Linked DNA regions of Marinobacterium aestuarii. The protein of the gene in region 1 interacts with the protein of each later gene in a pairwise test. Links are inferred from orthologs where the notes say so. Each region holds a gene or a part of one and is shown on either strand. Other genes may lie near its edges.

Region 1 (11,182 bases):
TACAGATCGTCGACAAAGTCAGCGACCGCAGGCGTGGAGCCCGAGGTGACCTTGACGATACTGGGAAGGCGGTGCTGCTTGTCACCAGGGTTGATGCGTTCGGGGCTGTAACCGACGAAGAAATCCTGGTTGAAGGTCATGCCGGATGCCGTTTCCAGCTCGGGCACGCAGACCTCTTCGGTCGCACCGGGATAAACGGTGGATTCATAAATGACGACGGAGCCTGGCTTCAGGACTGAGCCTATCGCCTGGCTGGCGCGGCGCAGAGGCGACAGATCCGGCTGCTTGCTTTCATCGACGGGCGTTGGCACTGTGACGATAAAGACATTGCACTGTGCCACATCCGCCAGGTCCGCACTGAAGCCCAATTTACTGGCGGTGCGCAGCTCCTCGGGTTCGACCTCAAGGGTACTGTCCTTCCCGCTGCGCAGCTCATCGACCCGCCCGCGATTGATATCAAAACCGACGGTCTCGAATTGCTTCCCAAATTCGACCGCCAGTGGCAGCCCTACGTAACCCAGACCCAACACACAGATCCTGATGTTATCCAAGTCCAACATTCTTTACGCCCTTGTGCTCGGAATTTCGCAAAGCAGGTATCATAGCAGCCACAAGCGGATTGCGGGTAGCCGTGAGTTAGTGCTAAACCTGCGCCGCCGCTGCCAAGAACCCCGAACCGGATTCAGCAAACCCGTGACCCAAATACTGTGACTCAACTTCAGCACGCCGTCATCGACTGGAAACTGCCCAGGGCGCGGTCCACCCGCTTCGATGAGGACTATTTCAACAGCGACACGGGCCCGACTGAAGCCCGCCATATTTTCGTGGATGGCAACCGGCTTGGCCCGCGCTTCGCGGCCCTCACACAGCCTCATTTCAGCATTGCCGAAACCGGCTTTGGCAGCGGACTCAACTTTCTCGTCACGCGGGCGCTCTGGCTGCAACAGGCACCACACAACGCCCGGCTGAACTACATCGCGCTGGAGAAATACCCCTTAACGCTGCAGGATCTTAGCCGCGGCCTCGGGCACTGGCCGGAATTCGCCAGCGCCGCCACGCAGCTGACCGCGCAGTACCCGCCCCTGCTGGAGGGATTTCACCGCCTGGAGTTCGATAAGGGCCGCATCAGCCTGACGCTCATATTCGCCGATGCCACCCAGGGCCTTGCCGAGTTCGAAGGCCCCGTGGATGCATGGTTTCTCGATGGTTTTTCACCTGCCACAAACCCGGATCTCTGGTCCGAGGCGCTGTTTGAGCAGGTCGCGCGCCTGAGTCACAGCGGCACCACACTGGCCGCCGCTCGCACCGAGAGCTGTGTGCAGCAGGGCCTTGCGACAGCAGGCTTTGATATCAACCAAGCAGCGGGGCTTGATCGCTCAGGCCAGATGCTAAGCGGCATCCATAGCGGCCACTTTGCCCCTGACAACCCGCCTGCCCGCACATCCATCAGCCCCTGGTTTGATCGCCCCAGGCCTCGCCCAAGGCCAGAGTCCGTGCTGATCCTGGGCGCAGGTCTGGCCGGCTGCTGTGCGGCCTACGCGCTGGCCCGCCGGGGCATCCCGGTCCGAGTACTGGAAGGCAGCGGCCAGGCGGCCAATGGCGGGTCCGGCAATCGACAGGGCGCGCTCTACGCCAAACTGCCGGTGCGCCCGACCAAACAGGGGTTGCTGCACAGCACCGGGCTCGACTACAGCCGCCATCTATTGCAACAGCTGAGCGCAGAAGGGTTACTGCCAGCACACAGCTGGCAGGCCTGCGGACTGCTGCAACTGGCTCAGAGCGACAAGGAAGCCAATCGCCAGGGTCAACTGCTCGACGCCGGTGCTTACCCCACGACTCTGGTGCATGGGGTCAGCGCCGCCGAGGCCAGCTCACTGGCAGGCAGCGACACGCCCCACAGCGGCCTGTTTTTCCCCACTGCCGGCTGGGTATCGCCGGTGGACCTGTGCCAGGCGCTGCTGCAGCATCCGCTGATCAGCCTTGAAACCGAGGTGACTGTAGAGGCATTGGAATATCAGCAGGACGCGCAGCGCTGGCAGGCCCTATGCGACAGCGGCGAGCGCTATCTGGCCGCGGCGGTCATCGTTGCCACCGCAGGGGCCGCCAAGGCACTGCCTCCCCTCGCCCAGCTGCCGCTCAAGTCCATTCGCGGCCAGGTCAGTGAAGCCCCGGCGCCGGCGACAGAACCTGCGCTGCGGACCGTGGTTTGCGGCGATGGCTATATTCCGCCCGCCATGAACGGGACTTACTGCTTTGGCGCCACCTTCGACCTGCACGACAGCGATACCGATATCCGCGACCAGGATCACCAGAGCAACCTCGCCACCCTGAGCAAAACCCTGCCGGCCCTGGGTGCAGCACTGGCACAACAGCCGCTGCAGGGCCGGGTGGCGTTTCGCTGCTCCACGCCGGACTATCTGCCCATCGTCGGACCCGCGCCCGATGCCGAGCGTTTCACAGAAGACTATGCGCGCCTGCGCCAGGACCGAAAGTGGCGCTTCGACACTGAACCCTGCCATTACCCCGGACTCTATGTGAGTGTCGGCCACGGCTCCAAAGGGCTGTTGACCTGCCCCATTGGCGGCGAACTGCTGGCGAGCCTGATCTGCAATGAACCGCTGCCACTGGGACGCACCCTCACCGAGGCGCTAAGCCCGGCACGCTTTATCATCAAGAATCTGATCCGCGGGTCGATATAGTGGGAAGTGGTGAATGGTGGAAACCCACTCTGAGGATGAATCGTCCGCCCGAGGACCGGGGCTCTCAGCCACACCGCAGCTACCGCGAGGAGGCAATATGGCACTTGTCATCTACGATCAGGGGTACCGGATCCAGACCCCGGTGCGGGCGCTGTTCAAGCCCGGCGGCGTCGACAGCATCGAACCTATCAAGGCCACCCATGCCGCTGCCGGGGAAGAACAGCGCGTGGAAACCGAAGCCGAGCGTTTCAAACTGCCGGACTCGGCTCAGCGCAACAAGACCCAGACAGGCACCCGATCGACACAGCAGCCCGCCCAGCGCGCCTATGCAGCCAGTGAGAAATCCGCTGAAGACACCGCTGCACAGCGCAAGGCACCGCAGCTGCTAGCCGCCCAGATAATGACAAGCCCGGTGCAGCACATAAGCCCCGACACCCCCATAGGCGAAGCCCGCGAGCGCATGCGGCGTCTGCATATTGAACACCTGGTTATCATCTCGGCCGAACAGCGCCCGCTGGCCATGCTCAGCAGCCGGGATTTGCACCAGACGGCGCTGCCACCGCAAAGCCCGGTCGCCGCCATTCATGGCCGCCACCTGCTGGCAGCATCCCCCCAAACCGATGCATCGCACCTGGCGGCAAGTTTTGTCGAGTTTGATCTGGGCGCTATGCCCATCGTCGATACAGAGGACAAGCTGGTCGGTATTGTGACCCGCACCGACCTGCTACGCCTGCTGATTACCGGCGCTCACATCGAAGGCTGGGCCTGATTCAGGACGAAGTGGCAGAGGAAAGGGCGAGGTGAAAGGTGAAAGGTGAAAGGTGAAAGGTGAAAGTAGCAAGCGGATTCGTGATTCGTGATTCGTGATTCGTGATTCGTGATTCGTGATTCGTGATTCGTGATTCGTGATTCGTGATTCGTGATTCGTGATTCGTGATTCGTGATTCGTGATTCGTGATTCGTGATTCGTGATTCGTGATCAGCGTGCAAGGCCAACCCACCAATTACCAATAACTATTTACTATTTACTAATAACCAACGGCAAGGCACGTGATTCGGGATTAGTTATTCGTAATTCAAAGCACTCAAGCCGACCGCTCTTTCTTCTCTCCCTTGCGCCTTTTACCTTGCACCTTTAACTTACTCGTCCAACCGGCTCTTTCCCTGTTTCAGTGGCGCGGGCGTTCGCCCGGCAGGGCCCGGCTTGAGCCTGGACTAGAACCAGAGCCTGAACTCGAGTGCAGCGGCGCGACCTCATCGCCACCGCCGCCAAAGAGCCGCGTCAGGAAACGAAACACCCGCTTCACGCCACGCCAGACCTTGGGCAGCAGCCACACCAGCAGCAGCACGAATACAATGAGACCGGCGATAAACAGCCAGGGGTTGTACAGCGCCGCCCAGATACCGCCGACGACCATCACGTCTTCAGCCACGGACGCCGTCCAGTTACTGAAGGGTTCCGGCGAGGTATTGATCAGCACCCGGCTGCCGGCCTTGGCCGCATGGGTCGCAGTCGCCAGCGAGCCGCCCACAATGGCGGCGGCCAGTTCCACCGGCAGGCCAATCTCGCCCACGGCCCCCGCCGCCAGCGCAGCGCCTGCGGGAATACGGATAAAGGTATGCAGGGTATCCCAGCCGGTGTCGACGCCCGGTATCTTGTCGGCGAAAAACTCGACGCAGTACATCAAGCCCGCGGCCATCAGCACCATGGGGTCGCCAACAACCTCGAGCCCAGGCGGCAACACTATATTGCCGGTGTTGGACAGCACCCCCAGCATCAGCAGGGTGGCGTACAGATTGATACCACTGGCCCAGGCCAGGCCCATGGACAGGGCAATCATTTGGGTGATTTGCTCTAGCTGATCCATAGCGCCTCCGATTTAGGCAATGAGTAAAAAAGGGGAAAGCGTCCGCTCAATAAATATGACCACGGAACAGGCTTATTTTTCCAGCTGGTCCTTTGCCACTATATTGCACAGCCCTGTACTTTCGCTGAACAGTATAACCACCTGGCCGCGCTGCAGCAGCTGGCGCACCTGCCCTATCCGGCTCGCCAGGGGCGTTTCCTGCTCACCGTAGTCGGTACCATCACGGGTGACAAACTCGCTGATCAGGTTATCCAGAGTCTCGGGCGATAACTCACCATGGGGAATAATCACCACCAGCTCCAGAGTCGCCGCCATTCCCAGCGACTGGAATCCACCAGCTCGGGGCAACGCTGCAGCTCGTCACTATATTGTCTGGCTCTTGCCGCCACGCGCTCGGCTTCCTTCTCGATCCAGATACCCTTGTGCACGCCCTGGCTGTAGGCACCGGGTCCCAGACGGTAGGCCAGATAAAGTGCATCTACCTGCTGGATATCCAGCTGCAGCATCTGGCGATTGCGTGCCACACCCCAGCCGAGGAAGTCCACCGCATCCGCGATGTCATCGGTTGTGGCCGACCAGTTACTCTCGGCAATGCGGTACTCATCCCAGGTATTGCCGAAGGGCAGCACATGGCGCTTGCGCCCGCCTCCCAGCGGCGGCTCCAGCAGCGCCAGGGCGACCGCAGGTTCCAGCCCCCACTTGCTCCGGGTATCCTGCAGCGCCACACGCAGCGGGCCCTGGCGTTCGAGCAGCGTACAGGTTGCAGGTGTGGCCATCTCGACGGTAGCAGTCTCGACGGTGGCAGCCTCGCTACCGCCTGCCCAGCCGGGGGCCCAGGAGGGCGTGACAGATGCGCATCCGGCCAGCCAGACGACAGGAGCCAGCAGGATCAGGCGTTTAATGGGTAATACCGTAGTGCTGGAGCTGTTCAACGAATTCTCCTTCATCAATCACTTTGACCGCCAGTGACTGCGCCTTTGCCAGCTTGGAGCCGGCACCAGGACCTGCAACCACACAGTCGGTTTTTGCGGATACACTGCCCGACACCTTGGCGCCGAGCGATAGCAGATAAGCCTTGGCCTGATCCCGCGTCATGAGTTCCAGGGTCCCGGTCAGCACCCATGTCTGACCGGCGAGGGGTTCAGCCGCCGCCTCGGATTCATCGGCACGCTCGGCTTCGCAGCTCCAGTGCATGCCAAACGCCAGCAGCTGCGCTTCGATGGCCCGCGCCTGCGCACACCAATCAGCGTCCTGCAGCTTGTGGCGCAGGTTGAGACAGGCAGCCTTGGACAGTTTGGGCACGGCGTCCAGCTGAGCAGCATCCGCCTGCAACAGGGCCTGCAGCGAGCCAAAGTGATGGGCCAGATGCTGGGCCATCACCGGGCCGACCTTGTCGATCTTCAGCTTCACCAGCAAATCAGCCAGGGTTACGCTGCCGCGCAACACAGCCCCCAGCTCACCACTGCCCTGGGGCACTACGCCGAGCTCCGCCAGGTCCGTAATCACCTGACGGTTATGCTCATCGCCAAAGAATCCGGCGATCTCCCGCGCCACACCCAGCCCTACCTCGGGCAGGCAGGTCAGCAACAGCGGCAAGGCCGCTGCGACGCGTTCCAGGCTGCCCAGATTCTGTGCCAGCACCCGCGCCGTGCCTTCACCCACTTCGCTGATACCCAGGGCATAAATGAAGCGCGGTAATGGCACCTGCTTGCTGGCCTGAATCGAATGGTACAGGTTGGCTGACGAGACTTCAGCAAAGCCTTCCAGCGTCATGAAATCACTGATACCCAGGCGGTACAGGTCGGCCGGTGAGCGCACCAGTTCACGCTCGACCAGCAGCTCAACGCTCTTGTCTCCAAGACCGTCGATATCCAGGGCGCGCCGCGAGACAAAATGAATAATGGCCTGGGACAGCTGCGCCCGGCAGGCGAGACGCCCGACGCAATGAAAGCCGGTGCCATCAACCAGCTCTTCCTTGCCCTTTACCATGCGTACCAGCTGGTTGCGCACAACCTGAGAGCCACATTCGGGGCAGGTCTCGGGCACAGTGACCGGCGTCTCTGCACCGCTGCGTCGCTCGGTCACCACCTGCACCACCTGGGGAATCACATCCCCTGCCCGGCGCACCACCACTGTATCGCCAACACAGAGCCCCAGACGGGCGATTTCGTCCATGTTGTGCAGCGTGGCGTTGCTGACCGTCACACCACCGACAAACACCGGCTCCAGTCGCGCCACCGGCGTCACCGCACCGGTGCGACCCACCTGAAACTCCACCGCCAGTACTTTGGTCATTTCTTCCTGGGCGGGAAACTTGTGGGCGATGGCCCAGCGCGGCGCCCGGGAGATAAAGCCCAGCTGTTCCTGCTGCGCCCGATCGTTCACCTTGAACACTATGCCGTCAATGTCGTAGCTCAGGCTGTCACGCCGGGCGGCGAGATCCTCGTAGTACTCCAGGCAACCTTCGGCACCCTGTACCAAGCGCATGTGCGCATTGATACGAAAGCCCCAGCGGTGCAGCAACTGCAGGGTTTCGAAATGTCCCTCAGGCAGTACTGCGTCATCTGAGACGATACCGGTGCTGTAGCAGCACATCTCCAGCGGCCTGTCCGCCGTAATGCGGGCATCCAGCTGACGCAGGCTGCCGGCGGCGGCATTACGCGGATTTACAAAGGTTTTTTCGTCCCGCTCGCGCTGGCGTTCATTCAGCGCGTCGAAACCGGCCTTGGGCAGGTAAATTTCGCCTCGCACTTCAAGTCTCGCCGGCCAGTCGGTGCCATTGAGCTGCAGCGGCACACTGCGCAGGGTGCGCACGTTCTGGGTGATATCCTCACCGGTGGTGCCATCTCCCCGCGTCGCGGCCCTAACCAGCAGCCCGTCTTCATAGAGCACGCTGACGGCAATACCATCCAGCTTGGGCTCACAGGCAAAGGCGATCTCATCACCGCTGGATAACTTGAGGCGCTCCTGCACCCGGCGTACGAAGTCGCGCAGTTCCTGGGCATTAAAGGCGTTATCCAGCGACAGCATCGGTATTTCGTGCTGTACCTGGCTAAAGGCCGACAGCGGCCTGGCGCCAACCCGCTGGGTCGGGGAACTTGCGCTAATCAGCTCGGGATGTTCGGTTTCCAGTGCCTTGAGGCGCTGAAACAGACGATCATATTCGGCATCCGGCAACTCGGGGTCGTCGAGCACATAGTAGCGGTAGTTATGGTGATTAAGGGCATCACGCAGTTGCCGCAGCTCCTGCTCAATCGTTACAGCCGAACACATGGAATCAGAGTCATCCTGAAAAGAAATTGTGGGACAGGGAGAGGGCCTGAAGCGGCGGGCTCAGCGCGGCTATAAGCGCGCAGGCGGCTCAGGCTCAGACGCGCGAGCCGCCCCGGCGGGACCGGTTGTGCATTTCGAAATCACGAATGCGCTGACGATAATGTTCCTTGGTCTGCGGGCGCAGCACCGAGCGATTTTCATCCAGCAGGTCACCGTCAAGATGCCGCGCCAGTGTCTCGGCCGTCGCCAGCATGCACTCAAAGGCATTCATCACATCCCGTGGCTCTCGCATGGACATGAAAAAAGTCACGGCCTGGGTGGTCATCTCATCGATGGTCGCCAGATCAAAGGTGCCGGGGTTGACCGCGTTGGCCATGCTGAACTGCACCGGCCCTGTGTCACTGCCATCCTCGTGGCGATGGAAAATATCCATGTCACCGAAGTGCAGATCACAGGCGCTGATGATCTTGTACAGCAAGGCACCGGGCAAGCCCTCTGGCACACTGGAAACAACGGTGATAACCAGAACGCTGTCCGGGTTCGGCGCAGCCGCCGAGCTATCGCCCGTGCGCGCCTGAGGCGCTGCAGGTTCGGCGGCACGCCCACGGCTGCCTGCTGGCTCAGGCTGTTCCGGTGCATTGCCGAACAGCAAATCCTGCTGGGGCGCAGCCGGCGCTTTCGAACTGGACGACCCCGCTGCACTCTCGGCCGAAGCGCTGGCGCGTTTGGGCTGACGATTGCGCTCCATCAGCAGCGGAATCGGTTTTTCCAGGTCCAGTGCTGGCGCTACGGGCAGATCATCAAACAGCGGGTCGGTTTCGCCCATCTCCGGTGAAAAACCCCGGGAGACGTGCTGAGGAACTTCCTCAGCGGGTTTCTGTACCGCGCTTTGTGGATAATTTCGCCCAGAGCCCGCCGCAGACTTGGCATCAGCAGCTTCAGGCAACTTGGCATCAGCACTTGCTGCGTGACTGTCGTCAGCTTCAGGCTCCAACGCCGCAAAAGACGCCCTGCGCGGTGCCGGATAGTCTTCCTCTGTCGGTTCGTCAAACAGGGGGTCTGCATCAAAAGAGACGTGGCTTTCAGCCCGTGGCGCAGCTGCCGGCGGTACCGCTGCCTGATTAACAGCGACCTGGTTAGCAGAGGCGTGCTCAACGGAAGGCCGGGCAGCAGGGGGCTGCACAGCAGACTGAGCATCGCTGTCGGGTTCAATGCGCTGCTCGACGCGGGACTCTGTACCCGCCTGCCCGTCGGCCTCTGTGCCAGCGCGCAGCGGTGCACGGAAATCCGATGCCCCACGGGCCTGAGGCTCGAGTGCTGATGACTCAGGCGCCGACGCACGCGCGGGCTCAGCCACGCGGGGCTGCCCCTGCTGGCGAGACTCGGCACTAAAGCCGAAGGTCGGCTCAATACGTTCAGCGGGTTCCGTTGCCGACTCATCCGCAGCCTTGGCCGTGGCGGCCATTTTCGCGGCATAGGCAGCACCGGGCTTGCGCTTGGGCACAAACTCCGGCACCTGGCCACTGATGGGTCTGGCACCGCCGTAAGGCAATTCAGGATTGCTCGAAGGCTCCACGGGCTCTTCCGGCAGGTCACGCAGCTTGCGATCAATATCCATGCGCAAACTGTTGCGGCCACCACGCACACGACGCCAGCCATCAAAGATGATCAGCGCAATGACAATCACACCGCCGACGACAAGCCACTCTCTGAGGCTGATCTCCATAAATCCGCTGCTATCTCAAAGTTTTTTGACTGGCGCCCAGTCGAACTCTGGCCACCGACTACTTTATCTCGCCAGAGCGACTAGGTCGCCCCGGCAATAACAGATGCAACTATAGACCGAGCGACGACTACTCCACAACCTGATCAATAACCAGATCAATCGCTTGCGTCTGTCCACGCACCGAAACAGGACTCAGAATCGCGAACAGATCACCCGCTTTGGGCTCAGGTGTGCCCGTCAGGGAAATGCGCGCTCCAACCTCGACCTCATCCACACCAGACAAGCGCGCCTGGGGCGTCATCGCCAGGGTATCATCAAGCACCACTTCCAGCGGCAAGTCCGATACCTTGAGCTTGACCGCCGCCAGCGGCATGCGTCCTCCTACCGGGCGGGCGAAGATGAAGACTGCCTGATCCGGTTCCAGGGTCGCGCCAAGGCCTTCGGCCAGGCGCACCGCCAGTCGAATTTCCGCAGGCTCGATGCCTGCAACTTCAGGTACAGGCTCGCCCAGCGCCCGCAGTTCCTGCTGGGCACGACTAATACCGGCACGCAGTGACTCAGCCGCGGAAGGCTCAGCCTGGGCCAGCGCCCGGGACCAAAAATCGATGGCTTCGGCATAGCGCTGCTGTTCGAACGCATCTATGCCCAGCAGCCCCAGGGCGGTTATTTCGCCGGGATTACGCTGCAATGTGGCCGCCACCTGCTCGCGCACCGCGTCATTCATCTTGCCACCATTGGCGAAATACAGCGCCTGGGCGTACTGTCCCATAACACCAATATACTGCGGCGCATCCTGCGGCAGCCGCGCCAGCACCTGCTTGAAGGCGGCGATGCCGTCGTCGTAGCGCCCCGCCCCCATGTAGGTGGTGGCCAGCAGATACCAGCCCTCGACATTTTCCGGCGTGACCTCCAGTTCGTGCTCCAGTCGCGACAGGGCTTCCTCCAGCGTCGGCGTACGGCCCTCAAACGGATCTGGCTGCGCCTGACGTTCCAGCGCCAGCTCAAGCCGCGGGGCACTGCCAAGCTTCGCATAAAGCCCCAGTGAACTGATCACCAGCAGCACCGCCATCACGGACACCGTGATCACCTGCATGCTACTGATTTTCGACACCCGCAGCGCGGCTTCGGTATCGCCCACGTCCTGCAGCAGGCTGCGCTCAAGCTCCAGCTTCAGCTCATCGAACTCGGGCTGGGCCAGATTGCCCTGGGCCTTTTCTTCCTCCAGCTCAGACAGGCGCTCGCGATAGATATCGATATTCTGCCGGTCACGATCCTCGGCCACTTCCTGCTGCTGCAGCCTGCGCGCACGCAGCAGGGGCAACAGCACTATGCCCAGCGCACAGAGTGTCAACAGAGCTATTCCGGTCCACAGACCCACCATTATTTCTCATCCTGTTTAAGCAATTCATCCAACCGCTGCCGCTCGGCGTCCGACAAAGGCTCCACCGGCTCAAGCGGGCCCGGCTCCGAGCTCGCAGAGACACCCGGGCGAGGCGCTTTTTTGCGCCTGCGTGTCATGACCAGTACGACCAGCGCCCCTATGGCCAGCAGGCCAAAGGGGCCATACCAGAGCACCAGCGTCTGGGCGGTGACACGCGGGCGATAGAGTACAAACT
Region 2 (11,259 bases), 360 kb from region 1 along the record:
GACGGCAACGCTGCTCAGCCTGCCGCTGGCCGGCATCGCCCTGCTGCCGCTGAGCTGGACACAGACCTCAGGCGCGCCACTCAAGGTCGCACTGGTGCAGGGCAATATTCCGCAGCAGATGAAATGGGAATCGGGCCGCCTGCTCGACATCATCAGCCACTATCAGCAGCTGAGCCTGCAGGCAGGCCAGGTTGATCTGCTGATCTGGCCCGAAACCGCCATCCCCTCGACCCTGTACCGGGCCGAGCGCCAGCTCACACCCTTTGTCGAGGCACTTGCGCGCAGCGGCACCGGATTTATCTCGGGCCTGCCCTCGGTGGTGCAGGACAACACCGACCCTGCCCGCAGCATTTACCACAACAGCCTGGCGATCCTGACGCCCGAGCCCGCGGTTTATCACAAGCAGCGACTGGTACCCTTTGGCGAGTATGTGCCGCTGGAATCCTGGCTGCGCGGCCTGATCGATTTTTTCAATCTGCCGATGTCGGCCTTTAGCCTGCCCCAAAACGAACAGCAGCCGCTGCCGTTCGGGCCGCACCGCATAGCCGCAGCCATCTGCTACGAGATTGCCTACCCGGAGCTGGTACGGCGTTCAAGCCTGGATTCCGACCTGCTGCTGACCGTATCCAACGATACCTGGTTCGGCCGCTCCATAGCACCCGATCAGCATCTGCAGATCGCCCGCATGCGGGCACTGGAAAACGGTCGCTGGCTGATCCGGGCCACCAACAATGGCATCAGCGCACTGGTGGACAGCCAGGGCCAGATACGCGCCCAGGCGCCGCGTTACCAGAGCGCCGTGCTGGTTGATCATGTGCAGGGCATGCGCGGCCTGACACCCTATCAGCGCAGCGGCGTCTGGCCGGCACTGCTAATCGCTGTACTCTTGTGCAGCCTGGCGCTGCTCTCCCGCCTGCGCGCATCACGCCCGAACTCCCAAAGCGCCTCCCATACCACTTCGCGCATAAACCCGCGCCCCTGAGAAAAACCTGCCCAGCCGTGTTCGCGCAGCCTGACAGCCCGTAACCTGCCAGGCTGCTATGCTGCAAGACATAGGGTCTAAGGTGAATCGCGGGATCAATCAGGAGGGGCCACCATGGCCGAGTCAAAGCTTCCGAAAAACTATGTCCAGTTTCGCAGCCGGTACAAAAAGCTGGCCGGCGCACTGGATAACCTGGGCAAGGCGGTACGCGAGGAAGGTCCGCTGGATGAGAAAAGCGCCCAGCTGATTCAGCTCGCCGCCGCCGCCAGCATCCGCTCCGAAGGCGCCGTGCACAGCCACTGCCGCCGCGCGCTGGACGCCGGTGCCAGCCCAGATGAAATCCGCCACGCCATATTGCTGCTGACCAGCACCCTGGGGTTTCCCGCCATGATGGCTGCACTGAGCTGGGTAGAAGACGTGCTCAACGCGGACTAACGCGCCAGCATCCCACCGATATGTCAGAGCGGCTCTTGTTCCCCCTTATGAAGCCGGCGAGCACTGAGACCATGCGGCGAATTGGCCCGAAGGGACGCGACAGGGACTGTCGCGTCTGCGATGAGGTGCATGGATGTACCTTCAGCGGAGCCCGCCGCAGGGGCTCAGAGCGCAGCGGAAAGGCTTCATCGGGGCGTGCTTTCTTTGGATACTTTCTTTGCACGAGAAAAGAAAGTATCGCGCCAGCAAGGCGCAATAGAGACTGTCAAACACCCTCGAAGTGCCCGCCAGCGCTGCAGATCCAAGCTCCAAGCTCCAAGCTCCAAGCTCCAAGACATGCTGGGTTATCCATTTCATTGAACTGAGCTGTTACCCCTCTCATTGTTAAATGAGCCAGGTGGTTCGCAGCAGTGAGTATTGACGGACAGACTCCCAGAATCGCCTCCCGCATCAAGGGGCTAAAACAACAGTGCATCCGCGAACAGGATCACCACCAGGTAACGTAGCCCCTTGCCGATACCCACCAGCACCACGAAGTAACTCAGCCGCACTCGCATGATGCCACCGATAAAGGTCAGCGCATCACCGCCGATCGGCAGCCAGGCAAACAGCAGGCTCCAGACGCCAAAGCGCTGAAACCAGCGCTGCGCCCGCTCCAGCTCCCGTGCCTTGAGGGGAAACCAGCGCCGCTCGCGATAATGCAGCATATACTGCCCCAGCCACCAGTTGAGCACCGCGCCCAGGGTATTGCCCGAGGTGGCAACCAGCCACAGCCAGGCCCAGTTGCCTGGTTGTTCGGACAGCAGAATTGCCAGATAAACCTCGGAGTAAAACGGCAGAATGGTGGCAGCAGCGAATGCGCCGCCAAACAGCAACAGATATTCAGTCATAATCCATCAGGGTCAGTCATCAAGGGATTCGGGCTCGCTCAGTCGCGCACAGTCTATCAGATAGCGAAACAGCCGCCGCTGCCCCGCCAGATAGGACAGATATTCCGGATGCCACTGCACCCCCAGAATCAACCGCCCCTGTTCGCACTCCACCGCCTGGACAAAGTTGTCCAGATCCCGCGCGGCGACCACCAGCCCCTGCCCCAGCCGATCGATGGCCTGGTGATGCAGACTGTTGATGGACCAGCGTTCACGTCCCAGCACCCGGCTCAGCACACCCCTGTGCGCACTCAGCGCCGTCTTGCGCGGCAAGGGTGTGCGGAAGTTTGAGGTCTGGCAGCGCAGACCGCGAATATCGCCATGCAGCGAGCCCCCCAGCACCACATTGATCAGCTGGGCGCCGCGACAGATACCCAGCAACGGCAAGCGAGTCTGCAGGGCGTGTTCAATCATTTCTATTTCAAAGCGATCCCGCTCAGGGTCGATCGGCGCTCGGCCGTCATCATGCCCGCCGTACAGCGTCGGATCTATGTCATCCCCGCCGCCGATAACCAGGCCCTGCAGACGGTCGTGACTGTGCTGCTGATAACGGGATGGTGTCAGGCGCAGTGCCTGCCCACCGGCCAGCCAGATCGCCAGACTGCTGGCCCACCAGGCGAAGGCAAGTCCGCCATCCGGGCCTGTAACCCCTATGAGGGGTCGGCCAGCCACAGCTCCACCTTTTCAGACCAGGGTGCTATCCAGTCCGGCAGCGCCCGCTGCCGGTGAACCAGATAATCTCGGCACAGTGCGTCCAACCGCGCGGGGGCCTGTACCAGTGCTTCCACCTGCTGCCAGTCCTGCCAGGCATCCAGCAGGCGCCACTGGGGATTGTCGATATCGGAATTGGGCAGACGGTAATGCAGCGTGGGCCTTGCATTGACCTTTTCATCCGGCACCGCAGCCTTCACCGCTGCCGGATCAAGCCAGGCCAGCAGCGGCAGCATGTCGAGCGCCCGGTTTCGCGTCGGGTTCAGGGCCAGATAATCGCGGATCAGGCCGTCCTGGTCCGGCCAGTAGTCGCTCTGCAGTACCTGCTCGCAATACTCCCGCGAAAAGGGCTGAATAAAGGGGCTCAGGCGTCGTACCAGTGCCGTCTGCTCCCGCGCACCCAGCCAGTCATGCAGGCACAGATAGGCCTTGAGATAACGCACCAGGGTGTGGCTATCCAGCGCCGGCAGTTCGGGGTTGAAGTGCACCCCGAAGGCATAACGGGCGGCACCGTGGGTGCCCAGGGCACCGGCCTCGCGCAATGATTGCACCAGGCTTTCCAGCACCTCCAGGCGGGAAAAGGGAATCGGCGGACAGACGATTTCAAAGGGCACCAGGTTGCTGGCTACGGCCGCCAGCGCCTCAGTGGCCAGGTTCTCCAGTTCGCTGCTGTGACCGTGGCTCTGTTCGCGACCGAGCTTTTTGAGATAGCGCAGGTCCAGCTCCAGACTGAAGCGGCCAAATTCGGTGCCCGCCACGCGCTGCTCACACACCGAGACCCGTTCGACCCGCCCACCGAAGGTAGCCTGAATACAGCGGGCTATATCGTCCAGCTCTATACCGGCCAGCTCGATCTCGACGCCGACGCGCCGCTCCTGGCCCTCACGGGTGAAGTTATGCGCAGGCGTCATAAGAGCACCCACGCGCTTGTGCATGACAGGACATCCTTAAACACCGCTGCGCCTCAGGCCCCGGACCAGGGTTTGGATATACGTCGGAAGAAGCCCTTGCCGCAGGTCTGGCAATCCTCGATGCGAGAGGTTTCAGTCAGTTCCTGAGTCGCGCCACAGTTCAGGCAGGCCAGAGTTCCCACTGTGGCAATTTCGCCACTGAGATAGTCATCTTCGCCGTGGGACAGGCGTTCCCGCAGCGCTTCCTGATCGATGCGGGTCCGATCCGCCAGACCCATCAGCAGCTCACCCAGACGATGCTCCAGAATATTCAGATCAAAATGCAGCCAGGCCGCGATGCCGGCACCGGTTTCATGGGCATAGTAGCCCAGGCGCTTGAGATCACGTTTGAGATAAGCCGTGAGCAGATCCATCTCGTCACGGGTCATTTCTTCGGCGGCCAGCTCCAGCTTGGCTGCTTCCTCTATGCGTTCCTGCAAATAATCCCAGGAACGGATCTCGGCGTTCTCAAGATCGGCCAGTAACCGTTTAAGAATACGGTCGTAGGCCGTGGTGGCCTTGTCGTGTTGCTGTTCCTGCTTGCGGGGATCATCAGTCATATCGTCTCCTAGACCGGGCGCATTCCACTGTTGATGGAGTAGCTTCTATTGTATGCTATGCCGCATGTCACGAACTTTCCATTGAACCAATAGCCGGCATTTCCAGATGCCGGTTTTATTGTCAGAGAATGTCGATTCCTAAATCCATGAACGAACAATACCAGCCCGGGGACATCGAGTCCCAGACCCAGGCATACTGGGATGAGCACGATAGCTTTCGCAGCGACGAAGACCTCACCAAAGAAAAATTCTACTGCCTGTCGATGTTTCCGTATCCCAGCGGTCGTCTGCATATGGGGCACGTGCGCAATTACACCATTGGTGATGTCGTCTCGCGCTACCAGCGCATGCAGGGCAAGAATGTCCTACAGCCCATGGGCTGGGACGCTTTCGGCCTGCCGGCTGAAAACGCCGCGATCAAAAATAATGTCGCACCGGGCAAGTGGACCTACGAAAACATCAGCTACATGCGCAACCAGTTGCAGCAGATGGGGTTTGGTTACGACTGGAGCCGCGAAATCGCCACCTGCCACCCGGAATACTACCGCTGGGAGCAATGGTTCTTTACCCGGCTGATGGCCAAGGGCATGGTCTACAAAAAGGAATCCGAGGTTAACTGGGATCCGGTCGACCAGACGGTACTGGCCAACGAACAGGTGATCGACGGCCGCGGCTGGCGCTCCGGCGCTCTGGTTGAGCGCAAAAAAATTCCGCAGTGGTTCCTGAAAATCACCGACTACGCCGACCAGTTGCTGGACGATCTCGACAAGCTGGAACACTGGCCGGAACAGGTGCGTACCCAGCAGCGCAACTGGATCGGACGCTCCCAGGGCGTGGAGCTGAAGTTTCAGGTCGCGGGCAATGGTGAACTGGAAGTCTTCACCACCCGCCCGGATACCCTGATGGGTGTCACCTATGTGGCCGTAGCGCCGCAGCATCCGCTGGCGCTGCAAGCCGCCGAGAAGAACCCGGCGCTGGCCGCCTTCCTGGAAGACTGCAAGCACACCAAGGTGGCCGAGGCGGATCTGGCCACCATGGAGAAAAAAGGCATGGCGCTGGGTCTGGAAGCAACCCACCCGCTGACCGGTGAAAAGGTACCGGTCTGGACCGCCAACTTCGTACTGATGGACTACGGTTCGGGTGCCGTGATGGCGGTACCGGCCCACGACCAGCGCGACTGGGAGTTTGCCCACAAGTACGGCCTGCCGCTGCGCCAGGTTATCAAGCCGCTGGATCCCGCCACCCCGATCGATATCGAGCGCGAAGCCTTCACCGACAAGGGCGTGCTGATCAATTCCGGCGACTTCTCCGAGCTCGAATTCGAGCTGGCCTTCAAGGCCATCGCCAAGGAACTCGAGCGCAAGGGCAAGGGCCGCACCACCATCAATTATCGCCTGCGCGACTGGGGTGTCTCCCGTCAGCGCTACTGGGGCACGCCCATTCCGGTGATCAACTGCCCGTCCTGCGGCCCGCTGCCGGTGCCGGAAGACCAGTTGCCGGTGGTGCTGCCGGAAGATGTCGACTTTGACGGCGTCGGCTCGCCGATCAAGAAAATGGACAGCTTCATCCAGACAACCTGCCCCGGTTGTGGCGGTGCGGCCGAGCGTGAAACCGATACCTTCGATACCTTTATGGAATCGAGCTGGTACTACGCCCGCTATGCCTGCGCCCGCAGCGACAACGCCATGCTGGATCCCGAACAGGCCAACTACTGGCTGCCGGTGGATCAGTACATAGGCGGCATCGAACACGCCATCCTGCACCTGCTGTATTCGCGCTTCTTCCACAAGCTGATGCGCGACGAAGGCCTGGTCCAATCCGATGAGCCCTTCACCCGCCTGCTGTGCCAGGGCATGGTGCTGGCCGATACCTACTACCGCGAAGACGAAAAGGGCGGCAAGATCTGGATCGCGCCCACCGATGTCGACACCGAAACCGACGACAAGGGCCGCATCATCAGCGCGCGCCTGAAGGCCGACGGTCTGCCGGTGGAACAGGCTGGCGTTTCGAAGATGTCCAAGTCCAAGAACAACGGCATAGATCCGCAGGTCATGATCAACAAGTACGGTGCCGACACCGTGCGCCTGTTCATGATGTTTGCCGCCCCGCCCGAGCAGTCTCTGGAATGGTCCGACTCCGGGGTTGAAGGCGCACACCGCTTCCTCAAGCGCTTGTGGAAACAGGTACACGACCACCTGCAGCAGGGCCAGGACGTGGCCGCGCTGGATACCGCCAGCCTCAGCAACGAGCAGCGCGACCTGCGGCGCAAGGTGCACGAGACCATCGCCAAGGTCAGCGACGATATCGAGCGTCGCCAGACGTTCAACACCGCCATTGCCGCCGTGATGGAACTGTCCAACAGCATCGGACGCTTTGTCGATGTCAGCGAACAGGGCCGTGCCATCACCCGGGAAGCCGTACTGGCGGCTACCCAGTTGCTGTCACCCATAGTGCCGCACATTACCCACCACCTCTGGCAGCAGCTCACCGGCAGCAACGACCTGCTGCACACGCCCTGGCCACAGGTGGATGAAAGCGCCCTGGTGCGTGCATCGCTGGAAATGGTAGTACAGGTCAACGGCAAGATGCGCGCCAAAATCAGTGTCGCCGCCGATGCCGATGAAGATGTGATTCTGCACACCGCCCTGGCGGACGAAAATGTGCGCAAGCACATGGCCGACAAGCAGCTGCGCAAGAAAATTGTAGTGCCGGGTAAACTGGTCAATATCGTTGTAGGCTAAGGACGGGAGAAGGCAATGACTGTGCAATTGAGGCTGATACTGCTGATCGCAACCCTGCTGTTAAGCAGCTGTGGCTTTCAGTTGCGCGGCAGCGCCGAAGTCCCGGTCGCGATGCGCGAACTGGCGCTGCAAATGCCTGCTGGGCGCAGCGCTCTGCGACTCGAACTGAGCCGCACGCTGCGCAGCAACGGCATCGAACTGGCCGCCGTCGCACCCTACACCCTGGAAATTCTCGACGAGAAACAGGGCCGCCGTGTCGCCTCACTGGATGAACGCGTCAAGGCCGACGAATACGAATTGCGCACCGAAGTGCGCTTCCAGATCACCCAGGGCGAACGCTTCCTGATAGCGCCGACCGCGGTACGCACCGAACGGGTCTATACCTACGACGCCGATGCCATTACCGCCAAGAATGCCCAGGAAGCCCTGCTGCGCCGCGAAATGCAGCAGGATATTTCGCGCCAGATCCTGCGTCTGTATATCGCCGCCGGTCAGCCATGAAGCTGAAGCCGGAACAGCTCGGCGCCCGCCTGAAACAGGCTGTGGCGCCGGTCTATCTGGTCACCGGTGACGAACCCCTGCTGGCCGAGGAAAGCTGCGACCTGCTGCGCAAGACATTCCTCGAGCAGGGCTTTACCGAACGCGAAGTCCTGCACGTCGATGGCAGCTTCAAGTGGGAATACCTGCTTGAATGTGCCAGCGCCCTGTCACTCTTTGCCGAACGCAAGATCATCGAACTGCGTCTGGGCAGCCAAAAGCTGAACAAGAACGCCAGCGAGATGCTGCAGCACTATCTGGTCAACCCTGCGCCCGACAACGTACTGCTGATCACGGCCGACAAGCTCGATGCCGGTGCCAAAAAAAGTGCCTGGCTCAAGGCCGTCGACAAGAGCGGCGTGATCGTCGAACTCTGGCCGGTGGAGCCTGCCCAGCTGCCTGAATGGATCCGCCGCCGTGCGGTACAGATGGACATGCGCCTGGACGACAGCGCGGTGGAAGTTCTGTGTCAGCGAGTGGAAGGCAACCTGCTGGCGGCGCGCCAGGAAATGAGCAAGCTACAGCTACTCTACCCCAACAAAACCCTGAGTGCGGACGACGTTATTGATGCCGTCTCGGACAGTTCGCGCTTCGATATCTTCGGCCTGACCGATGCCGCCCTGGGCGCTCAGCCCCAGCGTGTCACCCGCATTATCCAGGTACTGCGTCAGGAAGGCACCGAACCCGCCGTGGTGCTCTGGGCCCTGGCCCGGGAGATACGCACCCTGCATGCCGTACAGCGCGGTCTGCAACAGGGAACCGGCTTCGACAACCTGTGCCAGCAGCAGCGCCTGTTCGGCAAGCGCAAGCAACTGGTACGCAGCACCACCAAACGCCTGTCGCCTGCGACACTCGAAAACCTGTTGCAGCAGGCCGCCGAGGTGGATCGACTGATCAAGGGCGCCCGCGCCGGAGACCCCTGGCTCACCCTCACCTCGATTCTGCTACACCTGGCCGGTACCGCCCTGCCGCTGGATGCCACCGGCTAACCCATTGCCACCCCGCGTTATTCATTCGAATACCCCCATAGCCAATCCCCATATTCCGTGCCTTTTCCCGCGCTTTGCCCTGCCTTTGCAGCGGTGATTATCCGCTGATCAAAAAACAGCCTGTTTCCCGTCCACCCCGTGCGGCAGCACTTAACCCAGTTACCCATAAGTTACGCACAGGTCTACCCCGAAAAACTGTGGATAAACTTAAAAATCCTAATCGGAAAAGTTTCCGAATGGGCTTGACAGCGAACCTTTGACCAGCCCGTTTTTCTGCACATATACACAGCGCAAGTTGCTGAAAAACTGACTTTTTTGTCGTTCAAAAAACGCACGCATCAGGCAATACGCCGGCTCTGCGCTGTTGTGGATGGGTACTCATACCTTATGCACAATCTTATACACAGTATTCGGGGATAAGATTACAGACCGGCGCCCGCTCAGAGTTTTCCAGTACAGTAATCTTGTCCACACACAGGCCCGATCAACAGCCAGGGTGTATAACTAATTAGGATCCAGACGTTCATTAGCTTGGGAGTACTCCATGCCCGCCGCCGCCCGAATTACCCACATAGCCCTGCACGTTACCGACATGGCTGCCTGCGTTGCCTTCTACCGTCAGTTCTGTGGCATGCAGCTGATCCACGAACGCCACAGCCATACGCAGACCATCAGCTGGATGGCCGAACCCGGGCGTGAGCGTGACTTTATTTTCGTACTGATGAATGGTGGTCAGGATCTGCGGCTACCGGACAACGACTACCGTCATTTCGGCTTCGCGCTGAAGAGCCGTGACGCCGTCGACGACATTGCGCAGCAGGCGGCCGATGCCGGCTGTCTGGTCTGGGCACCAAGGGACGAACCCTTCCCGGTGGGCTACTACTGTGGTCTGCGCGATCCTAACGGCAACTATGTTGAGTTCAGCTACGGCCAGCCACTGGGACCCGGGGCAGAAGACTTTGACAGGCTGCAGGAGGGCAGCCCCAACTGAATCTCTTGCTGCCCTTGCCGGGGCCCAACAAAGGAGTACGTTACGCAGGTGCAAAACCTGTACAGTTAACAGGTTATCAGGCGATTTATGCCGACATCTTTCAAAGGAAGAGGCCTATGTGGTTAAGAACCAGCTGTGATCTGACCTTCGACATTACGGTGCCAACACCCTTTGTACTGATGCTGCGTCCCCGCAGCGGTGCCCAGCAATGGATTGCCAGCGAACAATACAAACTGGTCCCCAGTGTGCCTGTGTTCGAATTCACCGATAACTACGGCAATCTGTGCCAGCGCCTGATTGCCCCACCCGGCGCCTTTGGCATTCATACCGCAGCCGAGGTCATGACGTCGGACCATATAGACCGCGCCCCCCGCGCCCGCTTCGTCGAAATACAGAACCTGCCCGAGTCCGCACTCAACTACCTGCTGCCCAGTCGCTATTGTGAATCAGACCGTTTTAGCCAGATGGCCAACAGTATCACCGCAGGCTACGCACTGGGCTACGATCAGGTGGCCGCGATCGAAGCCTGGTTGCGCGACACTATTGCCTATGAGCCCGGCAGCAGCGATATCCAGATTTCGGCGACCGAGGTTAACACGCGGGGATATGGCGTATGCCGTGATCTGGCACACCTGGGCATTGCGCTCTGTCGCAGCCTGAGCATCCCTGCGCGCATGGTGGTAGGCTACTTGCATAATCTGGAGCCCATGGATCTGCACGCCTGGTTCGAGGCTTATGTCGCCGATCGCTGGTATACCTTTGATGCCACCCAGGCCCAGCTGCACGGCGGCTACGTTGCCATCGGCTATGGCCGGGATGCCGCCGATGTCGCCGTCTACAACCAGTTTGGTCCGGCACTCTATCCCCGGCAACAGCAGGTGCAGGTGCAGCAGATTGATGAACAGGGATATGCCCACGGAGGCTGATCCTGCTCAACAGCTGAACGCCAGCAACAGAAGTTGCCTGATTAACCTCGCTCAGCACCCACTTCGGGATTACATTATGCAGCGCTACAAGATCGTGCATCACACCTACTACAACTTCTCCGACGAGGTCTCGCTGGGCGAACACACACTGCTGCTGCGACCGCGCGAAGACCATGAACTGCGCATCCAGGCGTTTTCCCTCGACATCAGCCCGGCGGCCACGCTGCTGTGGCACCGCGACGTGGAAGACAATTCCGTCGCCCTGGCCAGTTTCAGCCAGCCCTGCCGCCAGCTGGTCGTCAAAAGCGAAGTTATTATTCAGCAATACAACGAAGCCCCTCTGGATTTCCTGGTGTCGGACTACGCACTGAGCTACCCGTTCAGCTACCAGCCCAATGACGAACCTATGCTGGCGCCCTACCATACGCTACCCGATGTACACACCAGCGCCCTGCTGCGCGCCTGGATCGGCAACTTCTGGCAAGCAGGAGAGAATATCCAGACCTAC

Evidence for each region.
Region 2: the proteins of ligA (region 1) and leuS interact in binary tests that used the Escherichia coli proteins (3 or more experiments, as listed by UniProt). The link is inferred for Marinobacterium aestuarii from one-to-one orthologs.

What each region holds. Positions count from the first base shown.
Region 1 is NZ_CP015839.1:980,822-992,003, reverse strand. What follows is about bases 5,153-8,182. They hold ligA (NAD-dependent DNA ligase LigA), read right to left. Parts: upstream 7,841-8,182; coding sequence 5,465-7,840; downstream 5,153-5,464. Other genes in these bases: zipA (cell division protein ZipA), read right to left, coding at 7,935-8,182; A8C75_RS04325 (transglycosylase SLT domain-containing protein), read right to left, coding at 5,153-5,499. In the rest of the region: Vi polysaccharide biosynthesis UDP-N-acetylglucosamine C-6 dehydrogenase TviB, read right to left, coding at 1-560; mnmC (bifunctional tRNA (5-methylaminomethyl-2-thiouridine)(34)-methyltransferase MnmC2/FAD-dependent 5-carboxymethylaminomethyl-2-thiouridine(34) oxidoreductase MnmC1), read left to right, coding at 708-2,699; A8C75_RS04340 (CBS domain-containing protein), read left to right, coding at 2,797-3,468; A8C75_RS04335 (DUF4126 domain-containing protein), read right to left, coding at 3,869-4,567; A8C75_RS04330 (YheU family protein), read right to left, coding at 4,640-4,882; more of A8C75_RS04325, read right to left, coding at 4,855-5,152; more of zipA, read right to left, coding at 8,183-9,566; c-type cytochrome biogenesis protein CcmI, read right to left, coding at 9,694-10,947; A8C75_RS04305 (cytochrome c-type biogenesis protein), read right to left, coding at 10,947-11,182. UniProt on the Escherichia coli protein: DNA ligase that catalyzes the formation of phosphodiester linkages between 5'-phosphoryl and 3'-hydroxyl groups in double-stranded DNA using NAD as a coenzyme and as the energy source for the reaction.
Region 2 is NZ_CP015839.1:616,786-628,044, reverse strand. The notes cover bases 4,404-7,510. They hold leuS (leucine--tRNA ligase), read left to right. Parts: upstream 4,404-4,713; coding sequence 4,714-7,308; downstream 7,309-7,510. Other genes in these bases: A8C75_RS02685 (LPS-assembly lipoprotein LptE), read left to right, coding at 7,324-7,510; A8C75_RS02695 (zinc ribbon-containing protein), read right to left, coding at 4,404-4,567. Outside these bases: lnt (apolipoprotein N-acyltransferase), read left to right, coding at 1-982; A8C75_RS02715 (carboxymuconolactone decarboxylase family protein), read left to right, coding at 1,097-1,417; A8C75_RS02710 (YqaA family protein), read right to left, coding at 1,876-2,307; A8C75_RS02705 (gamma-glutamyl-gamma-aminobutyrate hydrolase family protein), read right to left, coding at 2,320-3,018; A8C75_RS02700 (amidoligase family protein), read right to left, coding at 2,997-3,992; more of A8C75_RS02695, read right to left, coding at 4,022-4,403; more of A8C75_RS02685, read left to right, coding at 7,511-7,809; holA (DNA polymerase III subunit delta), read left to right, coding at 7,806-8,834; A8C75_RS02675 (VOC family protein), read left to right, coding at 9,379-9,825; A8C75_RS02670 (transglutaminase-like domain-containing protein), read left to right, coding at 9,942-10,751; A8C75_RS02665 (transglutaminase family protein), read left to right, coding at 10,828-11,259.